2 regions of the Mesorhizobium sp. M0923 genome follow, and region 2 is predicted to be linked to the other one. Evidence: riboswitches for the same ligand, from Rfam matches in the RefSeq annotation. Region 2 holds a riboswitch; the other holds the start of a gene.
The links. A riboswitch is a leader RNA that binds a small molecule or an ion and turns the genes downstream of it on or off. The one in region 2 is predicted to bind S-adenosylmethionine.
Positions count from the first base shown of each region.

Region 1: linked by a shared signal. The riboswitch ahead of metX (homoserine O-acetyltransferase MetX) and the one ahead of NKH89_RS08495 (O-succinylhomoserine sulfhydrylase) in region 2 are both predicted to bind S-adenosylmethionine.

Region 1 covers NZ_JAMYNW010000013.1:77,172-84,780, forward strand. Annotated here, with positions in the region: gene NKH89_RS21860 (DUF1330 domain-containing protein) at 120-440, shown strand; gene NKH89_RS21865 (hypothetical protein) at 525-731, opposite strand; gene NKH89_RS21870 (hypothetical protein) at 730-939, shown strand; gene metW (methionine biosynthesis protein MetW) at 1,002-1,616, opposite strand; gene metX (homoserine O-acetyltransferase MetX) at 1,789-2,958, opposite strand; SAM riboswitch at 3,034-3,111, opposite strand; gene hisC (histidinol-phosphate transaminase) at 3,250-4,359, shown strand; gene NKH89_RS21890 (prephenate/arogenate dehydrogenase family protein) at 4,366-5,301, shown strand; gene NKH89_RS21895 (DUF2125 domain-containing protein) at 5,432-6,433, opposite strand; gene NKH89_RS21900 (gamma-glutamylcyclotransferase) at 6,548-7,081, shown strand; gene NKH89_RS21905 (quinone oxidoreductase family protein) at 7,127-7,609, opposite strand, start outside.
Region 2 covers NZ_JAMYNW010000004.1:81,282-88,890, forward strand. Annotated here, with positions in the region: gene mmsA (multiple monosaccharide ABC transporter ATP-binding protein) at 1-948, shown strand, start outside; gene mmsB (multiple monosaccharide ABC transporter permease) at 945-2,237, shown strand; gene araD1 (AraD1 family protein) at 2,421-3,413, shown strand; gene NKH89_RS08490 (2'-deoxycytidine 5'-triphosphate deaminase) at 3,442-4,536, opposite strand; SAM riboswitch at 4,680-4,757, shown strand; gene NKH89_RS08495 (O-succinylhomoserine sulfhydrylase) at 4,828-6,018, shown strand; gene NKH89_RS08500 (ceramide glucosyltransferase) at 6,053-7,207, opposite strand; gene apaG (Co2+/Mg2+ efflux facilitator ApaG/CorD) at 7,435-7,609, shown strand, end outside.

The DNA.
Region 1 (7,609 bases), on a different contig from region 2:
GGCGCGCCAGTTTTGTATTCGGTGTCATTACCTCGGGGGTAATCGACCAGCGCGCAACGTCCCGGCAAACTGCTCCCATCAAGCCGGTTGTCCGGCTTTCGACCACAAGGAGTTACACCATGACCGCCTACGCCGTCGCCCACATGCGCCAGGTCACGCCGGGGCCGCCGATCGTCGAGTACCTGCAGAAGATCGATGCCACGCTTGAGCCGTTCGGCGGGCGCTTCATTGTGCATGGCAGCGAGGTGGACGTGGTTGAAAACACCTGGCCGGGGCACCTCGTCATGATCGAATTTCCAGACATGCAGCAGGCGCGCGGATGGTACCGCTCGGCCGCCTATCAGGAGATCTTGCCGCTGCGCACCGAGAATTCTCAGTCCGATGTGGTCCTTGTCGACGGCGTTGCGCATCCGCACAAGGCCACCGACGTACTTGAATAGGGCAATGATCGGCTACGATCGGCTTCTATGGCGCCGCCATCTGTCCGGCGACACTGAATTTGGATCGCGTCTGCATCGGCAGCTTCACCGCCCCTGCAGCACCTTGATCGCGTTGGACATGTCGCCGTGCGACAATGCAGCCAGATAATCCGAGTAGTTGATCCTCCCGTTCGCGAAGCCGTTCATCAATCGCGTGCAGAACGTGTGTTCCAATCCGGCGTCCGGGACGTTCATGAGCGCGGCGAGGTTTGCCCTTTCAACCTTGCCGAACCGCATCTTGAACTTGGTCATGCACCGCTGGATCGCCTGCCGCTTCAGCGCCGGGCTGCCGCTCAACGCGACTTGTCCATTCTGGAAATCGGACTTCGATGTCGTACACCCAGAAATCAAAGTGGCCGATATCAAAGCTGTTGCTAATACTAGCGTCTTCATTGCTTCCCCCAAACCAACCCATTTGAGACCTGTTAAAGCAACAAAGAATGCTGGGCAATTTCATTGAATGGAAAACTGAAAATATGGTTTTTTGCGGAGGTCGGAGGTTCGTTGCTTCTGCCTGTTAACCTATCGTTTCAGCAGAAATACCGCCTGCTGGCCGAAAAAGTTCCAGAACCACCACGGCATCGAGAAGCCGATCCGCTGGCCGTTGGCGTCGAGCGCGGTTGCCTTTTCCACCGTCGCGCCCAGCTCGTCGCATAGATTGACGAAATCGCGAATGGTGCAGAAATGGATGTTGGGGGTGTCGTACCAGTAATAGGGCAGGTCCTTGGTCACCGGCATGCGGCCGTTGAAGAGCAGCGAAAAGCGTACCCGCCAGTGGCCGAAATTGGGGAATGAGACGATGGCGCGGTTGCCGATCCGGAGCAGTTCGTCGAGCACCAGCTTCGGATTGCGGGTCGCCTGCAAGGTCTGCGACAAGACGACAAAGTCGAAGCCCTTGTCGGGATAGAATTGGAGGTCCTTGTCGGCATCGCCTTGAATGACCGACAGGCCGCGCGCCACGCATTCGTTGACGCCGCGCTGCGACAGTTCCAGCCCGCGGCCGTCGACCTTCTTGGTCGCCTGCAGCAATTCGAGCAGCAGGCCGTCGCCGGAACCGACGTCCAGCACCCGCGACTGCGGCGGGATGAGATCGGCGACGACTTCGAGGTCGACGCGCTGGGCGCGGTTGACGCTCATTGGCTCGGCTCCTGCCTGGCGCATGGTCCTGACCCGAAAAGTCTGCAACTTTTCGGGGCCATGCGCTGATGCCTGGCGCATGATCCTGATCCGAAAAGTCTGCAACTTTTCAGGGTCATGCGCTGATGCCTGGCACATGGTCCTGATCCGAAAAGCGTGCAACTTTTCGAGGTCATGCGCCGAGCCCTCTAGCCCGGGCCGCCGAGGCGATGAAGCCTTTGATGGCGGCGAACAGTTCCGGCTCGTCGAGCAGGAAGGCGTCGTGGCCGCGGTCGGTCTCGATTTCGACGAACGATACCGAGGCGCCGGCCGCGTTCAGCGCGTGAACGACCGAGCGGCTCTCCTCGGTCGGGAACAGCCAGTCGCTGGTGAAGGAGACCAGGCAAAAACGGGTCTTGGTGCCGGCGAAGGCATCGGCCAGCCGGCCGCCATGGTCGGCGGCGAGATCGAAATAGTCCATCGCCCGGGTCATGTAGAGATAGGAGTTGGCATCGAAGCGATCGACGAAGGTCATGCCCTGATGGCGCAGATAGCTCTCGATCTGGAAGTCGGCATCGAAGCCGAAGGTCAACGCTTCGCGGTCCTGCAGGTTGCGGCCGAACTTGCGGTGCAGCGCTGCTTCCGACAGATAAGTGATGTGGGCGGCCATGCGCGCCACCGCCAGCCCCTTTTCCGGTCGCTTGCCGTGCTCGAAATATTTGCCGCCATGCCAGTCGGGGTCGGCCATCACCGCTTGCCTGCCGACCTCGTGGAAAGCGATGTTCTGCGAGGAATGGCGGGCGCCGGTGGCGATCGGCAGGGCCGAGAAGACGCGCTCGGGATAGCTGGAGGCCCATTGCAGCACCTGCATGCCGCCCATCGAGCCGCCCAGCACGCTGAACAGCTGTTCGATGCCGAAATGCTCGACCAGCATCAGCTGCGCCCGCACCATGTCGCGGATGGTGATGATCGGCAGGTCGAGTCCGTAAGGCTTGGCGGTTGCGGGATTTGTCGAGGCGGGGCCGGTGGAACCGAGGCAGCCGCCGATGACGTTGGACGAGATGACGAAGAAACGGTCGGTATCGATGATCTTGCCGGGGCCGATCAGCACTTCCCACCAGCCCGGCTTGCCGGTCACCGGATTGGTGTTGGCGACATGCTGGTCGCCGGTCAGCGCATGGCAGACGAGGATGGCGTTGGAGCGCGCGTCGTTGAGCGTGCCATAGGTTTGGTAGGCGATCTGGAACGGCGACAGCAGCGTGCCGGCGTCGAGCTTGAGCGGCTTGTCGGCGCCGAAACGCAACACTGGGCTCGACGGCTGGTCGGCCTCGTTGTTGGTTTTTCGAGCGCGCAAAGCGACCATCACATCTCCTTGCCCGGGCTTTAGTTGTCCACCGGTCTGGGCAACAAAAACCGGCCATGCCTTCGCAAAGCCGGTTACAAGATGCAAACGGCCCTTTAGCAAGTTGTTTAACGTGGCTGCAAGCCGACCGGCCAAATCACCACGGAACTGTCGATGCTCTTCTAGGACTGACGCATGGCTTCGTCAACGGCAAGTTCTTGATCCCGAATTGCCGCCCCTCGACATTCCTGGCCACGGCTTGTATTTCCGCTGCGGCCTCCGGATGGAGGCATCCTCGACGGATTTCATGGAATGAGCCAGACACCGGATCAGACACGTCCAACGCCCCGCGCCGGCATCATGGACATCGAAGCCTATGTGCCCGGCAAGAGCGCGGCGCCGGAAGGTGTCGCCAAAGTCTACAAACTGTCGGCGAACGAGAACCCGCTCGGTCCTTCGCCAAAGGCGATAGAGGCCGCGCGCGCGGTCGCCGACAAGCTCGCGGTCTATCCCGACGGCAGCGCCAGGCGCCTGCGGGAGGCGATCGCCGAGGTGCATGGGCTCAATCCGGCGAACATCGTCTGCTCCAACGGTTCCGACGAGATCCTGGGCCTGCTTGCGCAGACCTACCTCGCGCCCGGCGATGAAGCCATCATCACCGAACACGGCTTCATGGTCTACAAGATCTACATACAGTCGGCCGGTGCCGTCCCGGTAACGGTCAAGGAGACCGATGAACGCGCCGACATCGATGCGATCCTCGCCGCGGTGACGCCGCGTACCAGGATCATCTTCCTTGCCAATCCGAACAACCCGACCGGCACTTACGTGCCGTTCCAGGAGGTGCGCCGCCTGCATGCCGGCCTGCCGCGAAACGTGCTTCTGGTGCTGGATGCCGCCTACGCCGAATATGTCCGGCGCAACGACTATGAAGCCGGCGTCGAGTTGGTGGGCAGCGCGGAAAACGTGGTCATGACCCGCACCTTCTCGAAATTGGGCCTCGGTGGCGCGCGGATCGGCTGGATCTATGCGCCAATGCACGTCATCGACGCGATCAACCGCGTGCGCGGGCCTTTCAACGTCAATGCGACGGCGATCGAGGCCGGCATCGCGGCGATCCGCGACCGCGCTCATATCGAGCGCAGCGTCGCGCATAACGAGACCTGGCTGGCCTGGCTGAGCGAGCAATTGACCGGGCTCGGGCTGCGGGTGACCCCGAGCGTCGGCAATTTCATCCTGATCCACTTTCCCGAAGACAAAAAGCATTCGGCGGCGGCCGCCGACGACTACCTCAGTGCGCGCGGCTACATATTGCGGCGCGTTTCCGGCTACGGTTTTCCCAACGCGCTGCGCATGAGCATCGGCACCGAAGAGGCCAATCGCGGCGTTGTCGCAGCACTCGCGACATTCCTGAAAAGCTAGGGCACCATGACCTCACCGATGTTCGAAAAGATCGCGCTGGTCGGCATCGGCCTGATCGGTTCGTCGCTGGCCCGCGTCATCCGCCGCGAGGGACTTGCCGGCCAAGTCGCCATTTCGACGCGCAGCGAAGCGACGCTGGAGCGGGCGAGCCAACTCGGCCTTGGCGACACCTACACGACAGATGCGAAAGAAGCGGTTCGCGATGCCGATCTGGTCATCGTTTCGGTGCCGGTCGGCTCTTCAGGCACGGTCGCCCAGGAGATCGCACCGGCGCTGAAGAAGGGCGCCATCCTCACCGATGTCGGCTCGACCAAGGCATCGGTGATCGCGCAGATGCAGCCGCATGTGCCTGATGGCGTGCACTTCATCCCCGGCCATCCTTTGGCCGGCACCGAAAAATCGGGACCGGATGCCGGTTTTGCCGAACTGTTCGAGAACCGCTGGTGCATTTTCACGCCGCTGGCCGGCACCGATCCCGTGGCGCTGGAAAAGCTCTCGGAATTCTGGCGCCGCTGCGGCTCCAACATCGACACGATGGACCCGCAGCATCACGACATGACGCTGGCCATCGTTTCGCACCTGCCGCACATCATCGCCTATAACATCGTCGGTACCGCCGACGATTTGGAGTCGGTGACCAAGTCCGAGGTCATCAAATACTCGGCTTCCGGCTTTCGCGACTTCACCCGTCTCGCGGCGTCCGACCCGACCATGTGGCGCGACGTCTGCCTGCACAACAAGGACGCCATCCTCGAAATGCTGGCGCGGTTCTCGGAAGATCTATCCTCGCTGCAGCGGGCGATCCGCTGGGGCGACGGCGAAAAGCTGTTCGACCTGTTCACCCGCACCCGCGCTGTCCGCCGCTCGATTATCGAGGCCGGCCAGGACATCGACGTACCGGATTTCGGCCGCCAGGCAGTCGAACACCCGCCGAAGGGATAAGCCGCGGCAAGCCGATCGCAGGCCGTACCGCCCCAGAACGGTTCATCGTTTCACGGAAACGCCGAACCGGTCTATCTTTTTGTTTGACGCAATCCGGACGGAAAACCGTTCACAATTTCCTGGAATTGCTCTAGTCGAGCGGCTTGATCTTGCCGAGCGGGATGAAGCCGAGCGAGGCCTTGCCCTTGACGATCTTCAGCGGCATCGACGGTGCGTTGCCGAGCAGCGCCAGTCCGGCGAAGCCGGTCTGGATTTCTTTCTTCTGCTCGGGGATGGCGGTGGCGAGGATTGCCGCCACGGCCTTCGGATCATTGAGCTTGATCATCAGGTCGGCATTTATGAGACCATCATTGTCGACCGACAGCGGTCCGGAAACGGTGATGCGCGCAGTTCCGGACGACAGATCGAGCTCGCGGATTTCGACCGCCTGGCCGCGCAGGCTCTTCGGATTTGCCTTGATCAGCGTCACACCGTTCTTCAATGTCACGTCGCCGCTGCCGTCGAGTGGCGGCAAGACGCGCCCGCCGATGGCCTCTGCGTCGATTTCGAGATCGGTGAAATTGCCGGCATAGTCGATGTCCTGGCCGTTTGGGCGCAATTGTCCGGTGGCGGTTCCGGCGCTGAACAGCGAGACAGGATCGGTGTCGTCCGCCGGATCGGTCTGGCCGGACAGGCCTTCTGCCTGCAGCGAGAGGCGCCCCGGCAGCGGCCAGGACAGCTTCATGTCGGCCCGCAGATCATCCCAGTCGATCCACAGCGGCGTCATGCCGGGAACAGAGGTCCTGAGCGGCCCCCTGAACTCGGCGGCAGGCGACAGAAGCCGCGTGATCTGCGTGGCGGCGTTGATTTTGCCTGTCGATGCAGCGACGTTGCGGCTGTCGTCCTCGTAAGCCAGACTGTCGCAGGAAAGGGTGAAGGTGAAGGGATAGCCGCTGACCGCAAGATTGGCGCAGTCGGCCTTGATGCCGTTGTCGTCGAGATCGGCGACCGCCTTTTCGGTTGCGCTCTCGACCAGATCCGCCAGGTAGAACCAGCCGGCGCTGTAGATGCCGAACAGCACGAGGATGAAAGCGGCAAGCCACAACAGGCGGCGACGTTGGCTGGGCGGCGGGCGCTCGTCACTTGACGTCATGCTGCGGCTTTCGTTAACGCGGGTGACACGGGCGGGCTGTCGCTTTCGGCAACAACAGGTAGACGGACTGAAACACCACCGGTGGGGTGGTTCGTCACAATCAGGCTTGGCGATATGGGCGATTTTTGGGTTTTTGGCTACGGCTCACTGATCTGGCGGCCGGGATTCGCACATGTCGAGACGCGGCGTGCCCGCCTGCATGGCTATCGCCGTTCGCTCTGCGTCTATTCTTTCGTGCATCGCGGCTCGCGCGAACGGCCGGGCCTGGTGCTCGGCCTCGACCGCGGCGGCTCCTGCATCGGGCTGGCGTTCCGGGTTCCAGGCGAGCTGCGCAACGAGGTCATCACCTATCTGCGCGAACGCGAGCTGGTCACCAACGTCTATCTCGAGCGTGTGCTCAGCGTTCGCCTCGACAAGCGTGAAACGGATGGGGGCGAGACGGTCGAAGCCATCGCCTATGTCGTGGACCGCAGCCATGAGCAATATGCCGGTGCGCTCGACGCCGCCGAGGCAGCAGCCGTCGTTCGCGGCGCCGTCGGCCAGTCGGGGAGGAATGAGGATTACGTGCTCAGCACGCTGGAGCACCTCGAAGCACTGGGTATAAGCGATCGCTGGCTGGAAGAGGTGACAAGACGGGTCGCGACGTAGCTTCTTTGGTCGTTGACCATGATGCTTGCGGCGTCGTGGTCCGGGCTACATCCTGAAAATCTGTTTGCCAAGATCGGCGCGATCCAGGCTGTTTGCCACGGCGAGCTTGAACTCGGTCAACGGGCGGAGACCGCCGACAGGAACGTGGAAGCCGGGCTGGCCGAAGATGTCGATGATCTCGCGTAGCACAGGTCGTTCGGCTTCGACCGGCGGCGAAAAGAAGTAGCGATAGATATTCGCCCTGATCTCGACGCCGCTCAGCAACACATCGAAATTGTGAAGTTCGAAGCGCTCGGCACTCATGCCGCCATTGATCACCATCTGCCCGCCGAGCGCCAGGGTGCGGATCAATTCGCCGCTGACAGGTCCGCCGACATTGTCGATAATCCCGTTCAATCCGGCGCCACCGGTGATATCCATCACAGCTTCCCGGATACCTGCCTTCAAGTCCGAAAGGTCAAGAATGGCGGCGACGCCAAGCGTCTTCAGATCGAAGCTTTGGTGCGAGCGCCGCACCAGAGCGATGAC
Region 2 (7,609 bases):
TCGATCCTGATCTCCCACAAGCTCAACGAGGTGAACCGGGTCGCCGACAAGGTCACGATCATCCGTGACGGCCGGACCATCGAGACGTTGGCCAAGAAGGACATCTCGGAGGACCGCATCATCACCTCGATGGTCGGCCGTTCGCTCGACGACCGCTACCCGCCGCGAGAGCCGAAGATCGGTGAGACCGTTCTCGAAGTGAAAAACTGGTCGGTCTACCATCCCATCCATGCCGAGCGGCAGGTCATCAAGGGCATCAACCTCAACGCCCGCAAGGGCGAGGTGGTCGGCATTGCCGGGCTGATGGGCGCCGGCCGGACCGAGTTTGCCATGAGCCTGTTCGGCCGGTCCTATGGCCGTCGCATCACGGGCGAGGTGTTCCTTAACGGCAAGCCGATCGATGTCTCTTCGGTGAGCAAGGCGGTGGAACACGGCATCGCCTATGTTACGGAGGACCGCAAGACCTACGGTCTCAACTTGATCGACCATATCAAGCATAACATCACGCTAGCCAACCTGCCCGGCGTCTCGCGCCATGGCGTTATCGACGATTTGCGCGAGCTTTCCGTCGCCAACGATTATCGCGGCAGGACCAATATCCGCGCCTCAAGCGTCTACCAGATGACCGGCAACCTTTCTGGCGGCAATCAGCAGAAGGTGGTGCTGTCGAAATGGCTGTTCGCCAATCCGGAAGTGCTGATCCTCGACGAGCCGACACGCGGTATCGATGTCGGCGCCAAATATGAAATCTATACGATCATCGCGCGTCTCGCCTCCGAGGGTAAGGCAATCATCGTCATCTCGTCGGAAATGCCCGAACTGCTCGGCATCACCGACCGCATCTACGTCATGAACGAAGGACGCATCGTCGGCGAAATGGCGGCGAGCGACGCCAGCCAGGAAAAGATCATGCGCGCCATCGTCCGTGGAGAAGGGAAAGCATCATGAGCACCGAAAGCGCTCCCGGGCCGCAAACCGGCGTCGCCCAGGATATACAACAGGCACCTCGCATTGCCGTCTCGGCGCTGGTCACCAATCTGCGCGAATACGGGTTGGTGCTGGCGTTGATCGCAATCATGGTGTTCTTCCAGTTCACCACGTCCGGAACGCTGTTCAAGCCGGTGAACCTCAGCAATCTCGTGCAGCAGAACAGCTTCATCATCGTGATGGCGCTGGGCATGCTTCTGGTGATCGTTTCGGGCCATATCGATCTCAGCGTCGGCTCAGTCGCCGGCTTCATCGGCGCACTGGCGGCGATGATGATGGTTATCTGGCCGCTTGGCCCATTGAGCAATCCGCTGGTGGTGTCGATCATCTGCCTGATCGTGGGTGGCGCGATCGGCGCGGCACAAGGCTACTGGATTGCCTATCACCGAATACCGAGCTTTATCGTCACGTTGGCGGGCATGCTGATCTTCCGCGGCATCTGTCAGGCGCTGCTGGGTGGCGGGTCTTCCGTGGGGCCGCTTCCAGTCGGCTTCAAGGCACTGAGTTCCGGCTTCATTCCGGACCTGATCGGCCCATTGACGCTGATACCACCGACCGTGAACGCCGCCGGCAAAACCATTGTCGGCAGCGGCCTGACGCTGCACCTGACGACTATCGTGATCGGCCTCGCCGCCGTGCTCGCCTATGCCTATTTCGGGCTCAGGGCGCGGCGCACCCGCGAGCGGCATGGCTACGAAGCCGAGCCTTTCTCGCTGTTCGTCGTCAAGACCCTGGTGATCAGCGGGCTGGCACTGTTTCTGGTCTACCAATTCGCCACCTATAGGGGCCTGCCCATCGTTCTCATGGTGATGGGCGTGCTGATAGCGTTGTTCGTCTTCGTTACCAAACGCATGACGATCGGACGCCGCATCTATGCGATGGGCGGCAATGCCAAGGCAGCCCAGCTATCGGGCATCAAGACCGAACGGCTGACGTTGATGGTGTTCATCAACATGGGCGTGCTGTCGGCACTCGGCGGCCTGATTATCGCGGCGCGCCTGGGGCAGGCGGTGCCTGCGGCGGGCCTCGGCAGCGAACTCGACGTCATCGCCGCGGTGTTCATTGGTGGCGCTTCGGCGATGGGCGGCGTCGGCCAGGTCATCGGCGCGGTGGTCGGCGGTTTCATCATGGGCGTCATGAACAACGGCATGTCGATCATGGGCGTCAATGTCGATTGGCAGCAGGTGGTCAAAGGCCTGGTGCTGCTCGGCGCCGTCGTCTTCGACGTCTACAACAAGAACAAGGCTTGAGAGGCAACCAGGAGGCATACAGGTCACATCGCGGCGCTGCCGGGCGGCGCGAAGAAGTCCCCCGAGGGACCTGACCCGCGAGCGCAATCCGGACGAAGAATTTCAACCGCGGCGTGGACAGGGTCCGAGCCGCGCCGGGCAGGGTTTGCCAAGAAGGCAGGCCGCAATTCAGAGAGGGTTACCATGCTGATCTCACAGATCCTCGACGACGCCGAGACGATCCGCGTCGTTGCCCGCAACGGCGGCAAGACCCGCGTCATCAACGGCGCTCGCAGCGTCTATTCGCTGGCGATGGAAGCCGCGCGCACCGGCACCGGGCTTGTCGCCCTGATCGAGCGCAAGGGCTTCGGCGAAACCGTCGATCTCGACGCAGCCTACAAGAAGGGACGGCTGCTGTCGCCGATCAACCATCCCGATCCGGCGCATCTCCATCTCACCGGCACCGGGCTGACGCATCTCGGCTCCGCCGCGACCCGCGATTCCATGCACAAGAAGCTCAGCGATGGCGGCGAGGAACAGCTGACCGATTCCATGAAGATGTTCCGCATGGGGCTGGAGGGCGGCAAGCCGGCGAAGGGCCAGATCGGCGTGCAGCCCGAATGGTTCTACAAGGGCAACGGTACCATGGCAGTGGCGCCCGGCGCGGCGCTCATGTCGCCCGCCTTCGCCCAGGATGCCGGCGAGGAGCCGGAAATCGCCGGAATCTATGTGATCGGCGACGACGGCGCCCCGTTCCGCGTCGGCTTCACGCTGTCGAACGAGTTTTCCGACCACGTCACCGAGCGCGTGAATTATCTCTTCCTCGCCCATTCGAAACTGCGCAACGCCTCGTTCGGGCCGGAGATCCTGATCGGCGACCTGCCGTCCGACATTCGCGGCGCTTCACGCATCCTGCGCCACGGCAAGCTGCGTTGGGAAAAGCCGTTCCTGTCGGGCGAGGCGAACATGTCGCACACCATTGGCAATCTCGAGCATCACCACTTCAAATACTCGGCCTTCCGCCAGCCGGGCGACGTGCATGTGCACATGTTCGGCACGGCGACGCTGTCCTTCGCCGACGGCATCAGGACGGAGGCCGGCGACGTGTTCGAAATCGAGGCGCAGGATTTCGGCCTGCCGCTGCGCAACCCGCTCGAAATCGAGCAGCCGGTGAAGGTGGCGGTGAAGGCGCTTTGAGCCGGCATAGCCGCAAGTAAGGGGAAGCTCAGCGCGCCGCGCGGAAATGCTTGGACAGTTTTAGGCCCTGCGCCTGATAGTTGGAGCCGAGATCGGTGCCGTAGAGTGCCTGCGGCCGTTTCAGCATGTGCTCGTAGACCAGCCGCCCGACGATCTGGCCATGGTCGAGAATGAACGGCACTTCGTGGCTACGCACCTCGAGCACCGCCCGGCTGCCGGTGCCGCCCGACGCCGAATGGCCGAAACCGGGGTCGAAGAAACCGGCATAATGGACGCGAAACTCGCCGACCAACGGATCGAAGGGCGTCATTTCGGCGGCGTAGAGCGGCGGCACATGCACCGCCTCGCGTGACACCAGGATATAGAATTCGTCCGGATCGAGCACCAGCTCGCCGGCACCGCTCTTGTAGAGCGGCTCCCAGAAATCGACGACATCCTGCGCGGCGCGCTTGTCGACGTCGACCAGGCCGGTGTGGTGCTTGCCGCGATAGCCGACCAGCCCGTCCTTGTCACCGTCGAGGTCGATCGACAACGCGATGCCGCCGCCTGAGATGTTGGGCGGCTCGGTGGCGACCAGCATCTCGGCGCGATGCAGGTCGTGCAGTTCGCTTTCCGACAAAAGCGCATTGCCGGTGCGGAACCTGATCTGCGACAGCCGCGAGCCGGTGCGCACGACGATCGGGAAGGTGCGCGGGCTGACCTCCAGATAGAGCGGGCCTTCATAGCCGGCGGCGATCTTGTCGAACTCGTGGCCGCGGTCGGTCATTACCCGAGTGAAGATGTCGAGCCGCCCGGTCGAGCTCTTCGGGTTGGCCGAAGCCGAAATATGCGCGGGCAGCGCCAGGCTTTCGAGCAGTGGCACGATGTAGACGCAGCCGGTTTCGAGCACGGCACCTTCGGCGAGGTTGATCTCGTGCAACTTCAGCCGGTCGAGCTTGTCGACAACTCTGTGGTCGGGGCCGGGCAAGAAGGAAGCACGCACGCGCCAGGCCTTGTCGCCGAGCCTGAGGTCAAGGCTGGCCGGCTGGATCTGGTCGGCATCGAGCGCGCGCGGCGATTTCAGCGCGCCCGTCTGGAACAGCGCGGAAATATCCCGATCGGGAAGAATGCCTGTCTGCCGCAAGGGTCTGGCTCCGTTCGAACACCGGGCGAGGTCTTGTTTCGTCACAGGTCCTTGCCACAAACCGTGGACGCCTTTGGCACCTGCTTGGTACAACCGTCTTAATCATGCCGGCAATTGACGCAAGCGTGGTGCGGGTCTAAAGCTCGTTATCCCGTGGTGATTTGGCCGGTCGGCTTGCAGCCACGTTAAACAAGTCGCTAAAGGACCGTCGGGCCGCAAGGCCATATGGACCGGTTGCGACTTTCGCGACCGGTTTTTTGTTGTTTGGACCATTTTTGGTGTTTGGATAGAATGATGACCAAGAAGCGCGACTGGAAGCCTCAGACCGCACTCGTGCATGCCGGGACGCTGCGTTCCGGCTTCGGCGAGACCTCCGAGGCGATGTATCTCACCCAAGGCTATGTCTACGAGACGGCGCAAGCGGCGGAAGCCCGCTTCAAGGGGGAGGAGCCGGGCTTCATCTATTCGCGCTATGCCAATCCGACGGTCGACATGTTCGAAAAGCGTATGTGCGCGCTGGAAGGCGCCGAGGACGCGCGCGCTACGGCGTCCGGCATGGCGGCGGTGACGGCAGCGCTGCTGTGCAGCGCCAGGGCGGGCGACCATATCGTGGCGGCGCGCGCACTGTTCGGCTCCTGCCGCTGGGTGGTCGAGACGCTGGCGCCGAAATACGGCATCGGGGCAACGCTGGTCGACGGCACCGACGTCGCCAACTGGGAACAGGCGGTCAAGCCGAACACCAAACTGTTCTTCCTGGAAAGCCCGACCAATCCGACGCTGGAGGTGGTAGACATCGCCGCCGTCGCGGCACTTGCCAACTCGATCGGCGCCAGGCTGATCGTTGACAATGTCTTCGCCACGCCCTTGCAGCAAAAACCCTTGCAGCTCGGCGCCCACATCGTCGTCTATTCGGCAACGAAGCATATTGACGGCCAAGGGCGCTGCCTTGGAGGCGTTATCTTGTCGGACAAAAAATGGATCGACGAGAACCTGCATGACTATTTCCGCCACACCGGCCCCAGCCTCTCGCCCTTCAATGCCTGGACCCTGCTGAAAGGCCTGGAGACGCTGCCGCTACGCGTCCGCCAGCAGACGGAAAGTGCCGGCCGCATAGCGGATTTCCTCGCCGAGCGCCCGCAAATCGCCCGTGTCATCTATCCCGGCCGTGCCGACCACCCGCAAGCGGCCGTGGTCAAGAAGCAGATGTCGGGCGGCTCAACGCTGATCTGCCTGGATGTGAAGGGCGGCAAGCAGGCGGCCTTTGCTTTCCAGAACGCGCTCGACATCGTGCTGATTTCCAACAATCTCGGCGACGCCAAGAGCCTGATCACCCATCCGGCGACGACCACACACAAGAACTTGACCGATGAGGCCCGCGCCGAGCTCGGCATCGGGCCGGGCACGCTCAGGCTTTCCGTCGGCCTGGAAGATACCGACGATCTGCTCGAAGATATCGAGCAAGCGCTGAGAGCCGCCGGATAGGGCTGACCGAACAGAGGTGAGCGGGGGGCGCCGATCAGGCGCCGGACGGGGTCTCTTCCAGCTCCGCGACGGCCTTGGTCTGGATGGTCATAACGTTGCCGCGCCAGTCGACGGCGCCGCTCAGCCAGCCGCGCGCCCATATCGCCGGCAGCATGCAGTCGCGAACCATCATCGCCAGGATGGTGCGCAGCGACAGGTGCCATCCTTTGAACCAGGCCAAGGCACATTCCGGCAGGTAGGCCGCGACCAGCACGGCGATGGCGGTTGCCGGCAGGCTGACGCCGGCGTCAGCCGCCGCGATCAGCGCAAGCAGCAGCGGCGGCGCCGCGCCGATCAGGATCTCGGGGGCGAAGAACAGCGCGAAGGTGACGCGGCGCAGCCGCGCCCAACGCGCCTGCCGAGACCAGATCTCGCCAAGCGTGCGCCGGCCGAGCGGCTGTTCGAAGGGCGAAGCGACAAGATTGACGCGAAGTCCGAGCCGGTTGACCAGCTTGGTCGCGGCGGCGTCCTCGGCGATCTCGGCGGCCAGTGCGCGGATGCCGCCATTGGCGTCAAGCATCGGCTTGTTCCACAACATGCTCTTGCCCTGGGCGAAGCCAAGGCCGAGCGCCTCTCCAGCGTACTGCCAGCGTGCCTGCAGTGTGTTGAGAAAGGCGCATTCGATCTCCCCCCAAAACCCTTCAGGCCGCGAGCCGATCGGCGTCGAGCAGACGAGGCCGGTGTCGGGCCGCCATGCCGCCATCAGCTGCTGGACATAATCGCTCGGCATAAGCACGTTGGAATCGGCAAGGATGACCCAGCGATAAAGCGCCGCTTCCCAACCCTTCACGCAATTGTTGAGTTTCGGATTGCCGCTGATGCGGTCGTCGCCGACGAGCAGCCGGGCGCGTATAGCCGGAAAACGCGCCATTGCAGTGGTGATCGACTTGACCACGGGGTCGTCGGCATGGGCGACGCAGAAGATGAGTTCGTAGCGCGGCCAGTCGAGTGAGAAGGCGCGCTCCAGCGTCTCCTCGGTAAACGGCTCGACGCCGCGCGCCGGGACGACGATCGATACCGGTGGCACGGTGGCGGCCGGCGATGCGATCCTAGCTGCTCGCTTCAGCTTCAGCGAAGCTAACAGGATGCTGGCGAGATTTGAAAGAAGGAGAGCTATGGAAAAGAGGGCGGCTGCGAATGTCGGTTCCATCGAGATCTGGTCACTCCAGAAATGCTGGCCGCATGACGGCCGTTTTCAACAATTCGACAGAACACCGAGTCGCCCGGCACAAGCCTGCACACCATCATTGTCATGTGTCACTTAAATGACATTGTTTTTCGGCACCTGCGCTTGAGTCGGGCAAGGAGATGACGCGCATCGTTGATCAAACTGCGCTGAGCGTCGAAAGTTCCGTCTACATTGCTTTGGAGCAGTTCATGTACAGCGCCGTCACCCGCAACATCGAAGTGCAGGTCAGGCCGTTCTATCTGGAGGATCATTCCGACCCGCCGCAAAACCGCTATGTCTGGGGCTACCAGGTGACCATCGACAATCGGTCGGACGAGTTCGTGCAGCTTCTGTCGCGCTACTGGCACATTACCGACGGCACCG